Regions from separate parts of the Ruegeria sp. K5 genome, predicted to be linked through region 2. Evidence: riboswitches for the same ligand, from Rfam matches in the RefSeq annotation. Region 2 holds a riboswitch; the other holds the start of a gene.
The links. A riboswitch is a leader RNA that binds a small molecule or an ion and turns the genes downstream of it on or off. The one in region 2 is predicted to bind thiamine pyrophosphate.

Region 1: linked by a shared signal. The riboswitch ahead of thiB (thiamine ABC transporter substrate binding subunit) and the one ahead of thiD (bifunctional hydroxymethylpyrimidine kinase/phosphomethylpyrimidine kinase) in region 2 are both predicted to bind thiamine pyrophosphate.

The regions. Positions count from the first base shown of each region.
Region 1 is NZ_JBQFML010000001.1:1,440,626-1,452,318, forward strand. Features, by position in the region: gene ACR0MO_RS07085 (ABC transporter substrate-binding protein) at 1-26, opposite strand, end outside; gene ACR0MO_RS07090 (helix-turn-helix domain-containing protein) at 145-912, shown strand; gene ACR0MO_RS07095 (thiamine ABC transporter ATP-binding protein) at 934-1,626, opposite strand; gene ACR0MO_RS07100 (thiamine/thiamine pyrophosphate ABC transporter permease ThiP) at 1,613-3,160, opposite strand; gene thiB (thiamine ABC transporter substrate binding subunit) at 3,136-4,116, opposite strand; TPP riboswitch at 4,148-4,251, opposite strand; gene nadA (quinolinate synthase NadA) at 4,497-5,549, shown strand; gene ACR0MO_RS07115 (L-aspartate oxidase) at 5,558-7,123, shown strand; gene nadC (carboxylating nicotinate-nucleotide diphosphorylase) at 7,120-7,968, shown strand; gene ACR0MO_RS07125 (aldehyde dehydrogenase) at 7,985-9,448, opposite strand; gene ACR0MO_RS07130 (LLM class flavin-dependent oxidoreductase) at 9,463-10,500, opposite strand; gene ACR0MO_RS07135 (flavin reductase) at 10,497-11,441, opposite strand; gene ACR0MO_RS07140 (alpha/beta fold hydrolase) at 11,438-11,693, opposite strand, start outside.
Region 2 is NZ_JBQFML010000002.1:135,634-147,326, reverse strand. Features, by position in the region: gene ACR0MO_RS10130 (phosphate ABC transporter substrate-binding/OmpA family protein) at 1-1,184, shown strand, start outside; gene radC (RadC family protein) at 1,259-2,014, opposite strand; gene ACR0MO_RS10120 (ABC transporter permease) at 2,050-2,784, opposite strand; gene ACR0MO_RS10115 (ABC transporter ATP-binding protein) at 2,781-3,506, opposite strand; gene tenA (thiaminase II) at 3,503-4,177, opposite strand; gene ACR0MO_RS10105 (ABC transporter substrate-binding protein) at 4,174-5,109, opposite strand; gene ACR0MO_RS10100 (HesA/MoeB/ThiF family protein) at 5,130-6,092, opposite strand; gene ACR0MO_RS10095 (thiamine phosphate synthase) at 6,089-6,685, opposite strand; gene ACR0MO_RS10090 (thiazole synthase) at 6,682-7,446, opposite strand; gene thiS (sulfur carrier protein ThiS) at 7,449-7,643, opposite strand; gene ACR0MO_RS10080 (FAD-dependent oxidoreductase) at 7,627-8,604, opposite strand; gene thiD (bifunctional hydroxymethylpyrimidine kinase/phosphomethylpyrimidine kinase) at 8,601-9,404, opposite strand; TPP riboswitch at 9,451-9,557, opposite strand; gene dnaJ (molecular chaperone DnaJ) at 9,824-10,969, opposite strand; gene dnaK (molecular chaperone DnaK) at 11,044-11,693, opposite strand, start outside.

The DNA of each region.
Region 1 (11,693 bases), on a different contig from region 2:
TGCCGCACATACTGAAATTTATCCATTGCTTGACCTCCCCTGGGCATGGATGCGTTGGCCCAAGGATTGCGCGCCCAAATGGGCTTAACAATAACGCCAGATTATGCTTTCTTTAGCGAGTTTAAGCGAAAGACCAACCCGCATATGCATGAACATCTGGCAGCGAACTTGCGTCATCTGTGCGCCGATCACCCTTCGGTTGCTGCGGTGTGCAGGGACATCGGAATCAACCACCAGCAATTTGCCAAATACCTCAGCGGTCGCAGTAAGCCCTCGCCCAACAACCTGCGCCGGATCGGTCGGTTCTTTGGCATTGACGAGCATATTTTACTGGGCGACCCGGCCGAGTTGCGCCGTCACACCACCCGATTGGCCAAAACCGAAGCCGACCGACGTCGGGACCCGCTGATCGACGTGTTTCCGGGCGATCTGCAAAGATTGCGACCTTTCCTGGGATCGTATAAGGTGTTCTTTCGCGCGCCCAACGATCGGACCAAAGTGATTGTCAACGTAGCCTTCTTGGATGAGCGCAACGGGACCGTCTACAGCCGAATTGTCGAAGCGCTGAGCGAAGGGAAATCCTCGACGCGTCGCTGGACCCGGTGTGATGGAAAAGCGGCCTTCCGCGCCGGTCAGGTATTTGTCGTCGACGCCGAGCGCGGACCGGACGCACCGCTTAGCCTGTATATTCTGAACAAACCACACCGGGACAAATCGCGCCTGTTGTTTGGCACAATGTCCTATCTGGCCTCGCTTTCGGGCCGGGCGCCGACCTCATCACCTGTTGTATGGAAGAAGGTTGAAAGCTACCGCTCGGTCCGCGAACTCTTTGCCAATAGCGGCAGCTTTGACCTGCACAGTCCAAGGGTCGAGTCCAAGATCAGCCAGCATCTGAGTCCGGCATCGGGATAAGGGCAGTCTTCTGCCAACCGATCACCCCAGATAGTCGCGCAGTTCTGGCGGCGGGTTTTCGAATAGCGGGCCAGTCGCTGCCGGAGGATGCGCCTGTCCGTTGGCGACAAGCACGGTTTGACTTGCGATCCGCCGCGCATCCTGCGGGTCGTGGCTGACCATCATCAGGGTCGTTCCGGTTTCCGCCAGCAAATCCGCGACAAGGTCCAGCATTTCTGCCTTCAACGCAGGTCCAAGGGCCGCGAAGGGTTCGTCCAGCAACAGTAGCTGTCGCCGCTGCACAAGCACCCGCGCCAAAGCCACCCGGCTTTGCTGGCCACCGGACAACTCGGCTGGTTTGCGTGCCTCGAACCTGGACAGGGCCGCGCGCGCCAGTGCAGTCTGAACCTGCGACTGCTCAGCGTCAGTCAGGCGTCCGTTCGGACGCAGGCCCAGGGCCACATTCTGCGCGACGGTCAGATGCGGGAACAGATTGCCGTCCTGAAACAGCATCGCAACCGGGCGCTTGCCCGGCGCGAGGTCGGAAATCCGCGCGCCTTGCCACAGGATCTGCCCCTGCCTGAGATCGCGAAACCCGGCGATCGCCTCCAGCAGCGTTGACTTGCCCGCACCGGACGGGCCGATGATCGCGACGCTGGCACCCGCCTCGACCTCAAAACCCGCATGCAGCGAGAAGCCGCCATTTTCGATGACGCATCCCTCAAGTTTCAGCATGTGCTCGCCCTCCGCGATCCAAAAGCCAGAATGCGCCCATCGACAGGACCAGCAACAACAGCGCCGCCCCTGCAGCAGCTTGCATCTGATACGCCCCCATCAGGCGGTAAATCTGCAGCGGCAGGGTCGCAACCTGCGGGTCGGCAAACAAGGCAATCACGCCCAGATCGCCCATCGACAACGCCGCCGCCAACCCTGCGGCAAAGCCGATTTGCGCGCGCATACGCGGCAGCAGGACGCGCGTGAAAAAGGTCCATTTGGTCATATCCAGCGACAGCGCCAGCCGCCCGTGCCGGGTGACCACATCACGCGCAGCAGGCACCAGAATGCGCAGCGCAAACGGCAGCGCCATCACCGCATTCACCAACGCGGTCACGGGCAAGGCCAGCGATGTGGGGCTGATCACCGGTCGGATTAGAATGAACAGGCCTGTGCCGATCACCAAGGGTGAGGCTGCAAGGCCCAGAATGCCGCTGATTTCGACAATGCCATGTCGTCCGGTTGCAACCGCCATCGCCATGGGCAACGCCAGCATCAGCAAAACGGAGGTACTGACCGCTGCCACCAGAACCGAGGTCAGCGCCGCGCGGAAGACCAACGCGGGCATGTCGAAAATCCCGCCGATCCCCGAGATCACGACCGCCGCCAGCGGCAACAGCAGAAACGCAGCCGCGGCGATGATCCAGAATGTGTCGAAGACGGGTGCCCCTCCATCCCAGCGGCGAATGGCCCGGTCCAGCCCGGTGCCAAACCCGTCACCCCGCGAAAACCGAAGGGCAGCCAGGGCAGCAGCAGCTGTCAGGGCCAGTTGCAGCGCGGATAGCAGCGCGGCGCGGCCCAGATCGAAATCGTAGGTGAAGGATTGATAGATCGCCAGTTCGATGGTTGTCGCGCGCGGCCCCCCTCCCAACGTTAGGGCGACGGCAAAGCTGGTCAGGCAAATCGCGAAGATTACCGCCAGCACGCCAGGCAGGATGCGTTTCAGCATCGGCAGTTCGATCAGACGGAACATCGCCATTCCGTCACAGCCCAGCTGCGCGGCCAGACGGAACCTCTCGGCGGGGATTTCCTGCCACGCCTGCAGGATCAGCCGTGTGGCAAGCGGCAGGTTGAAGAACACATGCGCCAGCACGACGCCGTGCAACCCGTAGATCCGTATCGGCGGCAAGCCAAACAGACCCAGAACGTCGGAAATCCAGCCCGCACGGCCAAAGACCTGCAACAGACCAAGGATTGCGACGATGACCGGCAAGATAAACGGGGCACCCAGCAGCGCGATCAGCGCGCGCCGCCCCGGAAAGCGCCGCCGGGCCAGTGCACGGGCCACAGGGATCGCCAGCGCCGCGCTGAACAGGGCCGACAAGACGGCCTGCACCAGCGTAAAGCGCAACGCGGCCCAGTCCGCCGGGCCGAACCCGCCGGCTGCATCAGCCCGCAGTGCAACGGCGGCCAGCGTCCCAAGGATCAGCGCAGCGACCAGCGCCGCTGCGCCAACACCCGGCCAGGGGCTTACTGGCTGAGCGCGCCCAGCCATTCCGCAAGCGCCTGATCCCGCGCAACGGCAGCCTCATCCGGGGACAACAACAGTGATTTTTCCGGGGTGATCAGCGTATCGAACCCTTCGGGCAAGCCCGATGCCGGAGTCACCGCCGGATACATCCAGTTGGTCGTGGGAATGATCTGCTGGAACGCGTCCGAGACCATGAATTGCAGGAACTGATCTGCCAGTTCCGGCTGATCCGTCCCAGCCAGTTTCCCGGCCACTTCCACCTGCATATAATGACCTTCGTCAAAAGCCGCCGCCGCCTTGCTGGCGTCTTCTTCGGCAATCAGGTGATAGGCAGGCGATGTGGTGTAGCTGAGGACCATGTCGGCCTCACCTTCCAGAAACAGCCCGTACGCCTCGGACCAACCCTTGGTCACGGTTACGATATTGTCGGCCAGACCGGCCCAAATCTGGGGCGCGTCATCGCCATAGGCCGCCTTGACCCACAGCAGCAGACCCAGACCGGGGGTCGAGGAGCGCGGGTCCTGAATGATGATCTTGGTGTCGCTGTCGGCCAGGTCCCGGAAATTCGCAGGGGCCGCAGCATCGGCATTGTGGACAAAGGCGAAATAGCCCCAGTCATAGGGGGCAAACACGTCATCCGACCACTCGATCGGCAGCGCATATTCAGCGGTCACCGCGCTTGGCGCGAACAGGCCGGTTTCCTTGGCGGCTGTGATCAGGTTGGTATCCAGACCCAACACCACATCCGCGTCCGAGCTTTCGCCCTCAAGCCGGATGCGCGACAGAAGCGCTGCGCCGTCTTCAACGCCAACAAGGTTCAGGTCACAATCGCAGACGGCCTCGAACGCCTCTTTGACCTTGGGACCGGGGCCCCAATCCGAGACGAAGCTGTCATAGGTGTAAACGGTCAGCTGAGGTTTGTCGTCCGCCATGGCGGCTGTTGCACTCAGAATTCCCGCAGCAATCAGCAGATGTTTCATGTCATCCTCCATTGCGGCGAGAGGGCAAGGATGGATGAACCGTTACCTTTCCCTCCGCCGGTTCTAGCCGGTTCAGGTTCAACGGGTTCGCCCATGGCATCTCAGCGTTTTTGTCACGCACCCCGAGGTAAAAGCCTGACTAGGGGGGAACGGATCAAAAGACAACCAGATTCGCTGCCCGCAGGTGCCGCCTGAAAGGGCCGCGTCGGGCCGAAACCGGGCAGGAAATTTCCGATAATGCCCAAAACAAGGGCCAAAAAAACGGATTGTTTTGCGCCTGATCCGATTTTTGGGAAATTCGTCCTGTCTGAGCGCTGGTCATTCCACTGAAGACCCCATATGAGGAACGCCACGCGTTTAACAGGCAGAAAAACAGTCCCGTGTTCGACCTTCCCGCGCAGCGCGCGCATCTCTCCGAAAAATATGATCTTGCCCCCTCGCCCCAGCTTGCTGAAAGCATGAGCGACATCTACGACCGCATGTCCCGTGTGGTGTCGCCGATGGATTGGGCGATCTACGCGCCCTACGTCAAAGCGATCAACGATCTGAAGGCCAAGCGCAACGCGGTCATTCTGGGCCACAACTACATGACGCCCGAGATTTACCACGGCATTTCGGATTTCGGCGGCGACAGCTTGCAACTGGCCATCAAGGCGACCGAGGTCGAGGCCGATGTGATCGTGCAATGCGGTGTGCATTTCATGGCCGAGACGTCGAAGATTCTCAGCCCTGACAAAACCGTGCTGATGCCGGATATGGAAGCCGGATGCTCGTTGGCGGAATCCATCACCGCCGAAGGCGTCGAGGAAATGCGCCGCCGCTATCCCGGCGCGCCGGTCGTGTCTTATGTGAACACCACGGCCGAGGTCAAAGCGGCCTCGGACATCTGCTGCACCTCATCGAACGCGGCGCAGATCGTTGCGGCGCAGGACAGCCATACCGTCATCATGACCCCGGATCAGTATCTGGCCCAGAACGTGGCGCGCGACGTGCCGCAGAAGAACGTGGTCTGGTGGGAAGGTTCATGCATCGTGCACGAGCAATACAGCGCCAGCGATCTGCGCGACTTCCGCGAATGGAACCCCGGCACGCGTCTGATTGCCCATCCCGAATGCCCGCCGGACGTGGTGGCCGAGGCCGATTTCTCGGGCTCGACCAGCGGGATCATCAAATACGTCACGGATGAGAAGCCGGAAAAGGCGCTGCTGATCACCGAATGTTCGATGGCGTCGAATATCGCGGATTCTCTGCCCGAGGTCGATTTTGTCGGCCCCTGCAACATGTGCCCCTACATGAAGAAAATCACGCTGGAAAAGGTGCTGTTCGCGCTGGACACGATGACCGGACAGGTCGAGGTGGATGCAGAAGTGGCGGACAAGGCCCGCCTGTCGGTGCAGCGCATGATCGACCTGTCGCGCCATTTGGGTATTTGATCGGCGATATGCAAACCGTTCAGACACCGCGTGTGGTGATCATCGGGGCCGGGCTGGCGGCGGTCTATACGGCGCTGAAACTGGCCCCCTGCCCCGTTGTCATGATCTCACCCGAACCGCTTGGATCCGGCGCAAGCTCGGCCTGGGCGCAGGGTGGTGTTGCGGCGGCGATGGCGCGAACGGACAGCCCGCAAGCCCATGCCGAGGACACGATGCGCGCCGGGGCCGGGTCGGTTCTGCGTGAGGTGGCCGAGTTCGTGACCAAGGCGGCACCTGAACATATCCTTGATCTGTCCGATCTGGGCACCGGGTTCGACCGCACCGCCGATGGCGGCTTTGTGCAATCGCGCGAGGCAGCGCATTCCGCCGCGCGGGTCGTCCGCGTCAAGGGCGATCAGGCAGGGGCCGAGATCATGCGCGCGCTGATTGTGGCCCTGCGCGAAACGCCTTCAATTCAGGTCATCGAAGGCGCTCTGGCGGTTGGGTTGGAAAGCGACGGCGCGCAGGTCAGCGGTGTCTATCTGACCAGCGCCGACGCGCCGGGCGCACCACAGGTTCTGCTGCGCGGGTCGGCGCATGTACTGGCGACCGGCGGCTCGGCGGGTCTTTATGCGCAAACCACCAACCCTGCGCGCATCCGGGGTCAGGGTATCGGCATGGCCGCGCGCGCCGGTGCGCGGATTGCGGATGCCGAGTTTGTCCAGTTCCACCCCACCGCCATCGACGTCGGCGAAGACCCCACCCCGCTGGCGACCGAAGCCCTGCGCGGTGAAGGGGCTGTTTTGATCGACAATGACGGGCATCGGTTCATGCCCGACATCCACCCCGATGCCGATCTGGCCCCGCGCGACACCGTTGCACGTGCCGTCTACACACAGGCGCAGACGGGCAAGCGCCCGGCGCTGGACACCCGCGCGGCGATTGGCGCACAGATCGCGGACCATTTCCCGGCAGTGACCGAGGCCTGTCTGCGCCACGGTCTCGACCCGGTGCGCGATCCGATCCCGGTGACCGCCTCGGCCCATTATCATATGGGCGGCATCGAAACCGATCTGGCGGGCCGCAGTTCGCTGAACGGGCTTTGGGCCTGTGGCGAGGCGGCCTCGACCGGGTTGCACGGCGCGAACCGGCTGGCGTCGAACGGATTGCTTGAGGCGCTGGTCTTTGCCCGCGCCTGCGCACAGGACATTGCAGCCGTTGTTTCCCAGCGAACTGCACCAAAGGTTGATGTTACGCTGACCCCCGACGCCGCAACCGAACAAACTCCGGATCTGGCTGCCCTGCGCCATGCCATGACCCAGCATGTGGGCGTTGTCCGCGATCAGGCCGGTCTGCATCGCGCCCTGACCGAAATCGCGGCGCTTGAGGCCCGGCATCCGGACTCCGACGTATTTCTGAACATGACCGCCACCGCCACGCTGATCGCCGCCGCCGCGCTTTTGCGCGAGGAAAGCCGTGGCGCTCATTACCGTTCTGATTTCCCCGACCTTACCCCCGGCCCCGGCCAACGCTCGGCCCTGACGCTGAACGAGGCGCTGACCCTGCGGGACCGCATTGCAAAGGACGCAGCATGACCCATCCGGCCCTGCCCGACATGATCCTTGAACCCCTGGTGCGCTCAGCACTGATGGAGGATTTGGGTGCCTATGGCGACATCACCACCCAGACCGTAATCCCGTCGGATACGGCCTATGCGGCCCGCTTGAACGCGCGCGAGGATGCCGTGGTCTCGGGGATGCAGGTCGCGGCGCTGGCGTTCCGTCTGATCGACCCTTCGCTGGATATCTCGACACATATCGCGGATGGCCAGCCCTGCGCCAAGGGCGATACGCTGATCGAGATCACGGGCAAGGCATCCTCGATCCTGTCGGCGGAGCGCGTGGCACTGAACTTTGCCGGGCGGCTGTGCGGCGTGGCAACGTCCACAGCGGCTTTGGTCGCGGAAACCAAGGGCACCCGCGCGCGCATCACCTGTACGCGAAAGACCACGCCCGGCCTGCGCATCGTCGAAAAGCAGGCCGTGCTGCATGGCGGTGGGTTCAATCACCGTTTCTCACTATCGGATGCGATCCTGATCAAGGACAACCACATCGCGGCGGCAGGCGGCGTGCGCGCGGTGCTTGAGGCGACACAGGCGCGCGCCTCGCACATGATGAAGGTCGAGATCGAGGTGGATACGCTGGATCAATTGGCCCAAGTGCTTGAGGTTGGCGGTGCCGATGTTGTGCTGCTGGACAACATGTCGCCCGAAACCTTGGCCGAGGCAGTCGCGCTGGTGAACGGTCGGTTGGTCACCGAAGCCTCGGGCAATGTCACGCGCGAAACGGTGGCTGCCATTGCAGCGACCGGCGTGGATTTCATATCCTCCGGCGCGCTGACCCATTCCTATCGCACGGTCGATCTGGGTCTGGATTTCTAGGCCCGATCCGTCGCTCTTAGCGCATGACAAACGGATCCGGGATCGGGTCGTCGCTGGTGCGCAGCCAGACCGACTTGATCTTGGTGTAATCCAGCGCCGCTTGCAGACCCCCTTCGCGCCCGTGGCCCGACAGACCGTGGCCCCCAAACGGCGCGATCGGGCTGACGGCGCGGTAGGTGTTCACCCAGACAATCCCCGCACGGATGGCGCGGATCATGCGATGCGCCCGCGTCAGGTTCTGCGTGAACAGGCCCGAGGCCAAACCGAATTGGGTATTGTTGGCGATGGCGATGGCCTCGGCTTCGGTCTCGAACGAAACGACCGACAGGACCGGACCGAAAAACTCGTTGGTCAGGCTGTCGGCGTCCGGCACGTCGGAACAATCCAGAATGGTCGGAGGAAAATAAAACCCGTCGCGGTCAATCGGCTGCCCACCGGTTACCAGTCGGGCACCTTGAGCAACAGACCGCTGGATCAGGTCGACCGCAGTGTCCCGCTGACGCAGCGTGCACAGCGGGCCGACCTCGGTCGACATGTCGTCGGGGGCACCGATCACAACCGCCTCGGCCTTGTCCTTAAGACGAGCGAGGAATTCCTCCTTGATCGAGGCCTGCACCACCAGCCGCGACCCGGCGACACAGCTTTGCCCCGTTGCCGCGAATATCCCCGACACCTGTGCATTCACGGCGCTTTCGATATCGGCATCCTCGAACACGATGAACGGGGATTTGCCGCCCAGTTCCAGCGAGGTTGAAGCCAGATTCTCGGCCGAATTGCGCACAATATGGCGCGCAGTCTCCGGCCCGCCGGTAAAGGCGACATGCGCCACTTTCGGGTGGCTGGTCAGCGTTGCCCCTACCACCGGTCCACCAGTGATGACGTTCAGCACGCCCTTGGGGAACCCGGCCTGATCGAAGATGCGGGCAAATTCCAGCATCGGCGCGGGGCCTTCTTCGGATGCTTTCAGCACCACGGTACAACCCGCCGCCAAAGCCGGGCCGATCTTGACCGCCGACAGGAACAGTTGCGAGTTCCAGGGCACCACCGCCGCCACAACCCCGATGGGTTCCCGGCGCAGCCAGACCTCCATATCCGGTTTGTCGATGGGCAAATGCGCGCCTTCGATCTTGTCAGCCAGCCCGGCGTAATACCGATAATAATCAGCGACATAGGCGATCTGGGCCGAGGTCTCGCGGATGATCTTGCCGGTATCGCGGGTCTCCAGCTCGGCCAGACGCGGGGCGTTTTCCGCAATCAGATCCGCCAGCCGGGCCAGCAACTTGCCACGGGCAGTGGCCGTCATCCCTGCCCATTCAGGCGCAAAAAACGCACGATCTGCGGCCTCAACGGCCTTATTCACATCCTCCGCACTGGCCTCGGGCATCTTTGCCCAGACCGCGCCGGTGGCGGGGTCCAGACTGTCGAACTGCGTCGCCCCATCCGAAAAAGCGCCATCGATATACTGTTGAAACTGCTGCATCTTATGGCACCCCTTTACTGAAACGCCGGCATGACGTCTTTGATAAACCGCTCAAGCGAGGCTTTCTTGCGCTCGAACGGCATGCTGGAGTCGATCCAGAAGGAATACTCATCATAGCCAAGCGCCTGATAGTGGCGCAGCCGATCGATGACGGTGTCGACTGTGCCGATGACCAGATCACGCTCCATGTTTTCCGGGGTATAGAAGGGATGCGCGGCAATCTCATCGTCGCTCAGCGGGTCGATCAGGCCCTGCGAGATATCGCGCTTGTTCATGAACCAGACCCCGAAATAGTTGTAGAACCGGTTCAGCTCGACCGCCGCCTGTTTCACGTCTGCATCGTCCGAGGCCACATAGGTGTGCATCAACAACATGATTTTGGGTCGTGCTACATCAGGAAACTTGGCGCAGGCGTCGTTGAACTTGACCATGAGGCTTTCAACCTCGTCATCGCCGTTCCAAAGCGGCGTCACCTGCACGTTGCACCCATGCGAGACGGCAAATTCGTGGCTGTTGGGATCGCGCGCCGCGACCCAGATCGGCGGGCCGTCTTTCTGAACCGGCTGCGGGGCCGAGGTGGTCTTGGGAAACTGGTGAAACTCGCCCTCATGCGCATAGTCGCCCAGCCACAGCTTTTGCACCGCCGGGATCAGCTCGCGCATCCGCTGGCCGGCTTCCCAGGCGTCCATGCCGGGCATCAGACGTTCGTATTCAAAGCTGTAGGCCCCGCGTGCGATTCCCAAATCAAGACGGCCCTCGGTGATGATATCGGTCATCGCCGCCTCACCGGCCAGACGGATCGGGTGCCAGAACGGTGCAATCACGGTGCCGGTGCCCAGACGCACATTTTTGGTATGGCGCGCCACGTCGATCAGGTTCAGGAACGGGTTTGGGGCGATGGTGAAATTCATCCCGTGATGCTCGCCCGTCCAGACCGCGTGCATCCCGCCCTCATCGGCGATTTTGCACAGTTGGATGAACTCGTCATACAGCTGCTTCTGGTCCTGATCCGCCGAGATCCGCTCCATATGCGCAAAAAGTGAGAATTTCATGTCCGCTTAACTCCCCCGGTGAGAGGCTTGACCCGCCCGCTCACCTCATTGCCGTAATACACCCCGAAATTCCCGATCTGACTTTCCGCCGCAAACCGTTCCAGCATGGTGCAGAGCGCCGGGTCCGACACATCCATCAGTGTGGACGGGCTAACTTCTGTGAAAACCCCGTTAACCGGTTCACCGCCGTCGGCCTGACACAGAAACGAGATATGCTGCTGCTGGCGCGCGTCGTCCTGAAAGACGGAGTAGATAAAGCCGGGCTCGGCATTCACACCGCTGTCGGCGATCAACCGGGCAAGAGCCGCGTTTGCGCCGCCCGAGACATCGTCGGTATTGGGAATGGTCAAATAGCCGTTGCCATCGTCCTGTAGCAGGATCTTCCCGTCGCGCTCGATCAGGGCCGACACCACCATGTCCGAGCGTTTGCTGAGCGCCCTCGCCTCGGCCGCCGGTGTGACATAGGCCCCGCGCGCGTATCCCAGGCCCGGCGCGATATCCTGATCAAAGGCTTTGACCTGACCAATCAGGATCAGGTGATCGCCCGCTTCGACGGTTCTGTGCATGGCGCAATCGAACCACGCCGAGACACCCCCCAGAATGGGCGAGCCATGCGGGCCGGGTTCCCAGTCGACACTCGCAAACCGATCCTCGACCGGGCGGGCAAAGGTATTGGACAGTGCGATCTGTGCCTCGGACAGGATGTTGATCGCGAATTTCGATGTTTTGGCGAAGGTTTCATAGTTGCTGGAGGTGTTGGCCAGACAGACAAGAACCAAAGGCGGATCAAGCGAGACCGAGGTGAAGGAATTCGCGGTAAAGCCCAACGGATTGCCCGCATCGTCATGGGCCGTCACAACGGTCACGCCAGTCATGAAGGTGCCGAAGGCATTGCGTAAGGCGCGCGGGTTGTTCAGCGTGTTCGGGTCAAATTCAATCATGTCAGTTCACCCTGTTCAGATGGCATGTGCAACCAGTCCGTCAGCGCAGCGTTCACCGCGTCTGGTGCGGTCAGGTTTACCATATGTCTGTGGTTTTCGATGATAACCGCGCGCCCGTATGGTGCAGCCTCTGCCATCGCTTGCGACATTGCGGGGGTCGAGTTGGGATCGTCCTGCCCGGTCAGCGCAAGCAACGGGCATTTGATCCTGCCGAACCCGTCAGCATACAGCGCATCACCTCGCGCAAATGCG
Region 2 (11,693 bases):
AGGCCGACCGGCAGGCCCCGCTGGCCCGTCTGTTCTTCCGCGTAGGCAATACGGATCAGGGATTTGCCGACCTGACCCAAAACACCGCCGACATCATCATGGCCCTGCGCGAAATCCGCGAGGGCGAAGTTGATGCGGCCCAACAGGCCGGGCTGGGCGATCTGACCCACGCGCGCCAGTCCCGCGTCATTGCACTGGATGCCATCGTGCCGGTGGTGGCCAAAGACAATATCGCGGCGCAGATTTCTCCGGCTGATCTGGCCCGCGTACTGGCGGGTGAGGTCACCAACTGGTCCGATCTGGGCGGGCCCGACGCGCCGATCGCGTTGCATATGCCCGATGCCGGGTCTGGTCTGGCGCAGGCGGTTGAGGACCAGATTTTGGCACCCGTGGGCACAGACCTGACATCCGGCGTAATACGCCACGCACGCAACAGCGATCTGGTGCAGGCGGTGGCAAAGGACTCATTCGCCATTGGGATCACCAGCCATGCCTCGGCTGATGCCGCCCGTGCCCTGCCCCTGACGGGCGGATGCGGCCACGGGCTGGCCGCAACGCGCCACGCCATCAAGACCGAAGATTACCCGCTGACCCTGCCCATGTTCCTCTATCTGCCGGAACGCCGCCTGCCCCGGATCGCGCGGCAGTTTCTGGCCTATAGCCAAAGCGCTGACGCCCAGATGGCGATCCGGCAAGCCGGGTATGTGGATCAGGCGCCTGAAACCACGCGGATCGGGTTGCAAGGGGATCGCCTGTCCAACGCCATCGTCTCGGGCGGGGCTGAGGTCGGGCTGGAGGAAATCCAGCGCATGATCCAAGCCCTGCGCCCCATGGCCCGCCTGTCCCTGTCGGTTCGGTTCGAGCCCGGATCGTCCCGTCCCGACGCGCAATCGCGGTCGAACATCCTGTATCTGGCACAGGCGCTGGAGACCGGCACCCTGAACGCGCGCAAGCTGGCCTTTGTTGGCTTCAGCGATGGGGACGGGGCCGCCGCCACCAATGCCCGCATTGCCCTGCGCCGCGCTCAAACCGTTCGCAACGCTGTCCTGGCTGCGGTTGAAACCGAAATCCCCGACAGTATCGACATCTCGGTCGAAGGCTTTGGCGAGGCCATGCCCATGGCCTGCGATGACACTGAATGGGGCCGCAAGGTCAACCGGCGTGTCGAAATCTGGATCGAGTAACTCCCGCATCTTCTTCTCGTAAAAAATACGGTGGGGGTGAATTGACCCGCAGGATCAAAAGGGGGCAACGCCCCCTACAAATACCCCTCGGACCGAAAACTCAGCTCGGTCGATTTTCCGATGATCAGATGATCATGCAACGTCAGACCCAGCGCCGTGCAGGCATCGTGAATCCGGTTGGTCATGTCGATATCCGACTGAGACGGAGTCGGGTCGCCGGACGGGTGATTATGCACCAGTATCAGGGCCGAGGCATTCAGCTCCAACGCCCGTTTCGCGACCTCGCGCGGATAGACAGGTACATGATCCACCGTCCCCTTGGCCTGCTCCTCATCCGCGATCAGCACGTTCTTGCGGTCCAGATAGAACACCCGGAACTGTTCGATCTCGCGATGGGCCATGGTGGTGTGGCAGTAGTCCAGCAGGGCATCCCATCCGGAAATCACATGCCGCTGCATCACCCGCGCGCGGGCCATCCGGTGGGCGCAGGCTTCGAGGATTTTCAGGTCGGTGATCACTGTCTCGCCAACACCTTTGATCTGGCGCAGCCGTTCTTCGGGCGCGGTCAGCACGCGATTGAAATCCCCGAACGTATCCATCAGCCGCCGCGCCAGGGGTTTCACGTCCTGCCGGGGGATCGAGCGGAACAGGACCAGTTCCAGCAACTCATAATCCGGCATCGCTGCCGACCCGCCCGACATGAACCGCTCACGCAGTCGTTTGCGGTGGTCCTTGATGTATGACGGCAACCTGCCACTCGGCAGTGGCTGTGCTGGTGCTTCGTCCGTGTCGAACAGCATGGGGGCTTCGGCAAAGGCGTCCTGTGTCATGGGCTAACCTTGACGCAGAATCGGTTTCTGATTGGTTAACGCACCTCACCCGCCAGCCGCGTCGTGGCCCGGCGAACCCCCATGTGCAGCAGGATGGAAAAGACCCCCAAAGTCAGCATCGCCGCAAACATCAGGTCCGTCTTCGCGCGGCCATTGGCCAGCAGCATCAGATAGCCCAACCCTTGCGACGACCCCACCCATTCACCGATCACCGCCCCGATGGGCGCATAGACCGCCGCCAGACGCATCCCCGAGGCCAAGGACGGCAGCGCCGCCGGAATACGGATATACCACAGCACCGCCCGCTTGCTGGCCTGCATGGTCCGCGCAAGGTCCAGATAACCGGGCGGCGTCCGCATCAGACCGTCAAAGAAAGACGAGGTGATCGGGAAATAGATGATCAGCACCGCCATCGCCACCTTGGACCAAAGCCCATAGCCCAGCCACAGGGTCAGCAGCGGGGCCAGCGCAAAGACCGGCAGCGCTTGCGTAAAGACCAGCATCGGCTGCACCAGCACCCGCGCCGCCCGCGAATTGGCCAATTGCAGCGCCGTGACGACGCCCAGCACCGTACCAACACCCAGACCGATCACCACTTCGACCGCAGTGATCCATGTGTGCTCGGCGATCAGCCAGCGATTCTGCCACCATGTCTCGGCCACAAGCGCCGGGCTAGGCAGGATGAATTTCGGCAGGCCGGTGATCCAGACGATCCCCTGCCAAACCGCCACCGAGAACACAGCCGCCGCTAGGGCCGAAAGGTATCTCATGCCGCCTCCCGCATCAGGCGCAACAGGGCCCCTTGGGTTTCCAATGTCTCAAGATCGTCCACATGGCGCGGTGCGCGCGCGCGCGGAGGTTCACACGCAGTCAGCCCCTGCTGCGTCATCACTACGATGGACTGACCCAGCCGCGCGGCCTCGGCCGGATCATGGGTGACCAACAGCACGGTCCGGCCCTGCAACGCCTCTGCCGCCAGATCCTGCATATCCGCGCGCGTGCGGGCATCGAGGGCCGAGAACGGCTCATCCAGCAGCACAATCGGCCGATCCTCCATCAACGTTCGGGCCAAAGCCACGCGCTGTCGCTGGCCGCCGGACAATTCACAAGGTTTCTTGGCCATGTGGTCCTGCAGGCGCATTCGCTGGATAAGGCGGTCGCGCCGCCCCAGGTCGGGCTTCTCACCCCGCAGCCGTGCACCCAACGAGACATTCTGCGCCACTGTGGCCCAAGGCAGCAGCAAATCGTCCTGCGCCATATAGGCCACGCGGTCCGGGACTGGTTGCGCGTCGCTTGCGGTGATCTCGCCGGTGAACGCCGCTCCGGTTTCCAAACCGGCAATCAGGCGCAGGACCGTGGTTTTACCAACGCCCGATCCGCCCAGCAGGCAGGTCCACTGCCCCGCCGCAAGGGTCAGGGTCAGCGGCGCGAACAAAGGCGCGTCGCCAATATTCGCCCGCCCATTGACGGTCAGATCGGGTGCGGGGGTCACGGGGTCAGACCCATTTGCCAGAAATTGACCTCCAGCTCGGTGGCCGTTCGGAAGGTCTTGCACAGGCGATCCCAACGAGGTGAGGCCCTGAAATCCGGTCCAATCCGCCGTGTCAGAGCCGAATCCATCAACTCACCAATCGCCTTGCACCCGGCTTGGTACTCGTCGCTGGCATAGGTGTTGATCCAATCGCGATATGTCTCGGATGTGGCCTCGGACGCCAACCGGGTGCCGATCTCGCCATATCCCATAACGCAGGGCGCCAAAGCGGCAAGCAGATCCAGCAGATCCCCGCTATACCCCGCCTCAAGCACAAAGCGGGTATAGGCAAGGTTCTCGGTCCGTTCGGGCGTCGCGAACAACGCCTTCTGAGTAATCCCGGCCGCCTGACATATCGCGATATGCAACTGCATCTCTTCCCCGACCAGAGCATTCACGGTTTCCGCTGCCGCCAGCATTTCCGCATGCGTTTCCGACTTGACCACCGCCAGCGCCCAGGCGCGACTAAAATGGATCAGGAACACATAATCCTGACGCAGGTAATGCAGGAACGCGTCGCGCGGCAGCGTCCCGTCCTTCATCCCTTCGACAAAGGCGTGGCGGGTATAGTCCCGCCACGGCCCCTGCGCCGCATCGCGCATCAGCGCGAAGGCGTTGCCGTACCCCCTCATTGCGCGGTCACGTCGATGGTGATGTCGCTGACCGGTGTAAGGCTGTCGACCATGCCGCTTTCGTTCAAAAACGCCTCAAACCTTGCATAACGACCGGCGTCAAAGCCCGCAGGACGCAGCGCAAAACGCGGCAGCGTGTCGATCCAGGCACGGGCGTTCAGCTCATCCTGCAACTCGGGCGAGGTAGAGGCAAAGATCTCCCAGCTTTGTTCCGGGTTGTTGACGATGAACTGCGTCGCCTTTTCGGTGGCTGCCAGGAACCGGGCGATCATGTCTTTGTCCATCGTTTCGGGGTTTGCGACATAGATCAGCTCGTCATAGGACGGCACACCCTCTTCCTCGATATAGAAACAGGTGCCCGGACGGTCTTCGATATCCATCTGGTTCAGTTCGAAATTGCGATAGGCGCCGATGACGGCATCCACCTGCCCGGACATCAGCGAGGGCGAGAGCGAGAAGTTGACGTTGATCAGTTCAACGTCGTCCAGCGTGACGTCGTATTTGCCCAGCACGGTGCCCAGAACAGCCTCTTCCACGCCCGCAACCGAGTACCCGATTTTCTTGCCCTTCAGGTCCGCAGGCGATTTGATCGGACCGTCTTTCAGCACCAGAAGGCAACTCAACGGGGTCGCAACCAGCGTCCCAACACGTTTCAGCGGCAGACCCTCGTGGATCTGAAGATGCAGTTGCGGCTGATAAGACACGGCAAGTTCCGCCTGACCGGCGGCCACCAGACGCGGCGGGGCCGAGGGGTCGGCGGGCGGAATGATCTCGACCTGCAATCCTTCGTCGGCGAAATATCCGTTTTCCTGAGCCACGATGATCGGGCCATGGTCGGGGTTGATGAACCAGTCCAGCAGCACGGTCATCTTGTCTTCGGCCCAGGCCGGCGCAGCGGCCAGAAGGGCGATGGCTGTCATCAGCTTTTTCATGTCTCGCGTTTCCTTTTCACTCACGAGGTTGAGGCCGCGACGAGGACAATCTCGCCCGGCCAATCCGGTTCAATCTGTTCTGCAGCGCGCCAGGCCCGCAGGCCGGTGGCGCAGCACAAAGCCAGTCTTTTTTCTTTGTTAGGCTCTGTTTTCAGGTCTTCGACACTCAGGCGTTGCGCCAACGGGTGGATCGGGTCCGGGGCTTCGCCCGTGTCCCGCAATTCGACGATCATGTCATCGGCGTCCAGTTGCGAGGCGGCCAGAAAGGGAAAGGCCAGCTGAGGCTCGGGCGCTGCATCAAAACGGAAGCTGGTGCTGCGCAGGGTGCGGGCATCGAGTTGCACCATCTGACCCAACGGCGAGGGGTCGATCCCCAAAATCAACGCCAGCGCCATCTGCGCCTGCATCGCGCCGATCATTCCCACGACGGGCCCCAGAACACCCGCCGTGGCGCAGCTTGCCCCGCTGTCCGGCGCATCCGGAAACACCGCGCGCAGTGAGGGCGCACCGCCGCAAAACCCGCCGACATAGCCAGACAGGCCCAGAACCGAGCCGCTGATCAGCGGCTTGCTCGCGATCAGACAGGCATCCGACAAGGTATAGCTGGCGGCATAGCTGTCCGCACAATCAAGGATCACGTCAGCCTGCCCGGTGAAATCCATCGCATTGACGTTTGTTAGAGCCTGTTTTGCTGCAACAACCACAATCCCGGAATTCAGCGCACGACAGCGCTCTGCCGCAGCTTCGGCTTTGGACCGACCGCATTCCGCCTCGGCAAACAACGTCTGTCGATGCAGGTTCGACAGGGCGACATGATCCGCATCCATGATCGTCAGATGTCCGACACCCGCCCCAGCCAGCAACGGCAGGACCGGCGCCGCCAGCCCGCCCGCGCCCACAACCAGAACCCGCGCGCGCGACAGGCGGGCCTGCCCTTCGGCGCCGACCTCGGGCAGGATCATCTGGCGGGCATAGCGGCTCATCTGGTGACCTCGATCCATTGGCGCACGCGCGCCTCGGGGTCGGGGTTCAGGGTGATGTCTGTCACGACCGAAACGATGTCCGCCCCAGCCTCAAGCACCCCTTCCGCGCGTTCAACGCTCATGCCGCCGATCCCGACCAGAGGGATGTCGCCCACGCGGGCCTTCCACTCGGTGACTTTGGGCAGGCCCTGCTGTTCCCATTTCATCTTTTTCAGAATCGTCGGATAAACCGGGCCCAGCGCCACATAGTCGGGGTCCATTGTCAGCACACGCTCAAGCTCATCATCATCATGGGTCGAGACGCCCAGCTTCAGCCCAGCCTTGCGGATCGCTTTCAGATCGGCGTCGTCCAGATCCTCTTGCCCCAGATGGATCCAGTCACAGCCTGCATCGATGGCGGCCTGCCAATAGTCATTGACAACCAGCACCGCGCCATACTCGCGGCAGAGATCGCGAGAGGTCACGATCTGCGCCCGAACAACCGCGTCCGATTGATCCTTGATACGAAATTGCACCAGCTTCACACCCAAAGGCAGCATCCGCCGCAACCAGTCCGAGTGATCGAAGATCGGATAGAAACGGTCCAGCGTCATGACAGGAACGCCTTTCCAATGACAGGGGTTGAGGCTTCGGCCATATCCCGCGCCTCGATCGGGTCGGCCTGATGCGCCAGTTGCCCGGCCTCAACCGCGTGCGCCATTGCCTGCGCCATGCGCACCGGATCACCGGCCCGCGCGACAGCGGTGTTCAGAAGAACGGCGTTATAACCCAGTTCCATCGCATGGGCCGCATGGCTAGGCAGACCAATCCCGGCATCGATTACCAGTGGAATTTCGGGAAATTCCGCCCGCATCGCACGCAATGCGTATTCGTTGTTCAAACCGCGCCCCGAACCGATAGGAGCACCCCAGGGCATCAGAACCTCGCACCCGGCCCCTAACAACCGTTCGCCCACGATCAGATCATCGGTGGTATAGGGAAAAACCTGGAACCCGTCCTCGGTCAGAATTCGCGCGGCCTCGACCAGTTGGAACACGTCCGGTTGCAGGCTGTCGGTGTGGCCGATCAGTTCCAGCTTGATCCAAGGGGTCTCGAACACCTCGCGCGCCATATGCGCGGTTGTCACCGCCTCTTTCACCGTGTGGCACCCGGCGGTGTTGGGCAGCACCCGCACCCCCAGATCGCGGATCATCTGCCAGAATGTCTGCCCCGCCCCGGATTCGCGCCGCAGAGACACCGTGGCCACGCCAGCGCCACTTGCGCGGAAGGCCTGTTCCAGAATCGCAGGGCTGGGATATTGCGCGGTGCCCAGCATCAGCCGGTTGGGCAGGTCGACGCCATAGAAACTGCGCATCCTCAGCCCCCCTGCATCGGCGACAGGATTTCGACCCGGTCGCCTTCGTTCAAAGCATGGGCGAAGCGCAAGCCCGAGGGCACAAATTCTTCATTCACCGCCGTCGCAACGCGGCCCGAGAAACCGCACTCCTCCAACAACTCGGCCAAAGTGACGGCCGTCACGTTCTTGGGTTCACCGTTAAGCACAATCTTCATCGACCATCTCCGACTGTTTGTTGTCCAACGCCAGATCGGCCACGCCCTGCGCCAGCGCCGGGGCCAGCAAATAGCCGTGACGGTAGAGCCCGTTGGCATAGATCGTCCCGCCCAGACGCCGAATGCGCGGCAGGTTGTCCGGGAAGGCGGGGCGCAGATCGACGCCAATTTCCAGCACCTCGGCCTCGCCAAATGCAGGGTTCAGCGCATAGGCGGCGCTGAGCAGCTCCAGCATCGACCGGGCCGTGATACGGCTGCTGTCTTCGCTTTCGATCATCGTGGCACCCAGCATGTAGATGCCATCGCCACGCGGCACGATATAAAGCGGGATACGCGGATGCAGCAGACGAACCGGACGCGTCAGGGTCACGTCAGGGCAGCGCACGACCAGCATCTCGCCCTTCACGCCGCGCAGGTCCTGCAACACATCCCGCGCCGTCAGCCCGCGGCAGTCGATGAGGTTATCCAACTGCGCAGGCGCGTGATCGTTGCGGAATTCGACACCCTGTTCCTTGAGATTGCGGTACAGGTCATGCAGCGCCTGTCGTGGATCAAGGTGAGCCTCCCCTTCAAAAAACAAGCCCTGTCCGAATCCATACAAATCAGGCTCTAATTCAGACAATTTCGCACGATCTACTTCGGTAAACGCTTCGGTCCGACGCGCGAAGCGGCGCAAGTCCGGCACATCCCTGGCATTCGCCACGACCAGAGTGCCATTGCGATGCACCTGCGTTCGCTCCGCCCACCAGGCAATGGCCATCTGACCCAACCGCAAAACGGGTTCCTCGGCGTTTTCGTATTCGCACCACGGGGCCAGCATGCCGCCCGCCCACCACGAACACCCATGCGGACCGGGCGGGCCAGCGGGGTCAAAGACCTGCACCCGTTCGCCGCGCGAGACCAGCTCGCTGGCAACGGCCAATCCGGCAACCCCGGCCCCTATGACAGACCAGTGCGTCACGCGGGCCAAACCCGGTGAAAGTGATGCACCGGCCCGTGCCCCGATCCGACATTCAACTCATCCGCCCGCGCAATCGCGCCTTGCAGATAGTCATGCGCTTCGGCCACCGCCTCGGGCAGCGCCAAACCCTTTGCCAAACCGGCCGCAATCGCCGAGGACAGGGTGCAACCCGTTCCATGCGTGTTTCTGGTGTTTTGCCTTGGTGCCTGAAACTCGGCCACAACACCTGTTTCACCGATCAGCACATCGTGGCAGATGTCACCTGTGCCATGGCCACCCTTCATCAGAACCGTGCGCGCTCCCATTGCGCACAGCGCCTTGCCCTGTTCGATCATCTCGCTTCGCGACACCGCAGCTTTCTGATCCAGCAGGCAAGCCGCCTCGGGCAGGTTCGGTGTCAAAACACTCGCGCGGGGCAACAGGACGTCACGGAGGGTCTGCACAGCCGCGTCCGCCAGCAAGGCGTCGCCGGATTTCGCAATCATCACCGGGTCTAGAACAACGGGGCCGTCAAACCCCGATAATGCCCGCGCTACGGTTTGGATGATTTCAGGCGTTGCCAGCATGCCGATCTTGATCGCGTCAACGTTCAGATCGGTCAGCACCGCCTCGACCTGCGCGGCGATCACGTCCGGCGGGATACCGTGCACAGCCGTAACCGCCTGCGTGTTCTGCGCCGTAACGGCAGTGATGACGCTGGAGCCGTAAACTCCCAAAGCCGACATCGCCTTCAGATCGGCCTGAATCCCCGCGCCGCCGCCGCTGTCGGATCCTGCTATGGTCAGGGCAATTGCTGCCACTTCGTCGCTCCATCATTTTGGGGGCAACGCGGGCATGGAAAACGTCTGTATGCGTTAGACCGTTCCCTACGCCGGTATTGCCCGGATCAGGTTCGATGGGTTAGCGCATTCACGCCTCTCAGCCCTTTGATCAGGGCACCCCAACGGTTGATGCGGACAATCTCAGGGCAGGCGCTGGAAATCAAGCGCCAATCCACAGGTCATAAGGCCACTTTGGGCAAGAGGTTAAGACCAAAGCGGCGTTTGAATTGCGGGGGAAAATGCGAGGCTCTGCCTCGCGCTCCGAGGTATTTTGGGCCAGATGAATAAAGGATCCCTTGCTTCATCTGGCCACAAATATCTCGGGGGAGACGCCCGGTACGGGCGGCGGGGGCAGAGCCCCCAATAGCGGACGACCGCCCCAATAGAGGCAGTCCGCCTTAACCCTTCATCCCGTCCCAAAAAGACTTGACGGACGAGAAAAAGCTTTTGGATTCCGGGTGGTTATCTTCCCCCAGATCATCAAACTCACGCAAGAGCTCTTTCTGACGGGTGGTCAGGTTGACTGGAGTTTCCACGGCCAGTTCGATGAACATGTCGCCAACACCGCCACCGCGAAGGGCGGGCATGCCCTTGCCGCGCAGACGCATCTGACGACCCGACTGGCTGCCTGCCGGGATTTGCACCCGACCGCGGCCACCGTCGATGGTTGGAACTTCGATCGATCCACCCAGCGCGGCCTTGGCCATGCTGACCGGCACGCGGCAGTAAAGGTTCACGCTGTCGCGTTCGAACAGCTTGTGATCCGAAACCTCTACAAAAATATAGAGATCACCCGGAGGGCCACCGCGCATTCCGGCTTCGCCTTCACCGGCCAAGCGGATACGGGTACCGGTTTCAACACCGGCAGGGATGTTCACCGACAGGGCGCGTTCTTTTTCGACACGGCCCGCGCCATTGCAGGATTTGCATGGGTTCTTGATGATCTGGCCCAATCCCGAACAGGTCGGGCAGGTGCGTTCAACGGTAAAGAACCCCTGCTGCGCGCGAACCTTGCCCATGCCGGAACAGGTCGGACAGGTGGTGGGCTCTGCGCCGCCTTCGGCACCCGTGCCTTCACAGGACGAACACGCCACTGCGGCGGGCACGTTGATGGTTTTCTGCAGCCCCGCGTAAGCCTCTTCCAACGATACGCGCAGATTATAGCGCAGGTCCGAACCACGCGCCGCGCGACGTCCGCCACCGCCGCGCTGCCCACCCATGAAATCGCCGAACAGATCGTCGAAAACGTCCGAGAACGCGCTGGAAAAATCGCCCTGACCAAAGCCGCCGCCGGGACGGCCACCGCCGCCCATACCGTTTTCGAATGCGGCATGACCAAACCGGTCATAGGCCGCTTTCTTGTCGGCGTCGCGCAGCACGTCATAAGCCTCGTTGGCTTCCTTGAACTGCGCCTCGGCATCCGGGTTGTCCTTGTTGCGGTCGGGATGCAACTCTTTGGCTTTCTTGCGAAAACCCTTTTTGATCTCGTCCGCCGATGCGCCCTTGGTCACGCCGAGCACATCGTAGTAGTCGCGTTTTGACATCAGTGTTTCCTTCTGCCTCAACGTAATCGGGCCGGCCCGGCAACCGGACCGGCCCGCATTGGCCCGGTTGCTCGTTAGTTACGCTTGTCGTCGTCCAGATCTTCGAACTCGGCGTCGACAATGTCATCATCGCCCGGCGCGGCATCTGCTGCTGCCGGTTCTTCTTCGCCCTCTTCGGCTTGCGCCTTGTAGATGGCTTCGCCCAGCTTCATGGCGGCTTCGGTCACGTTCTGAATGCCCGACTTGATCTTGTCGGCATTTTCGGTCTCCAGCTCGTCCTTCAGCGCGGCAATTGCCAACTCGATGGCTTCGATGGTGGTCGGGTCAACCTTGTCGGCATGCTCTTCCATCGACTTTTCGGTCGAGTGGATGAGGCTTTCCGCCTGGTTCTTGGCATCGACCAGCTCGCGGCGTTCCTTGTCGGCTTCCGCGTTCTCTTCGGCGTCCTTGACCATCTTTTCGATGTCCTCGTCGGACAGGCCGCCAGATGCCTGGATGGTGATCTTCTGCTCTTTGCCGGTGCCTTTGTCCTTGGCCGAAACCGAGACAATGCCGTTGGCGTCGATGTCAAACGTCACCTCGATCTGCGGCATACCGCGCGGTGCGGGCGGGATGTCTTCAAGGTTGAACTGACCCAGGATCTTGTTGTCCGAGGCCATTTCACGCTCACCCTGGAACACGCGGATGGTCACGGCGTTCTGGTTGTCTTCGGCGGTCGAGAAGA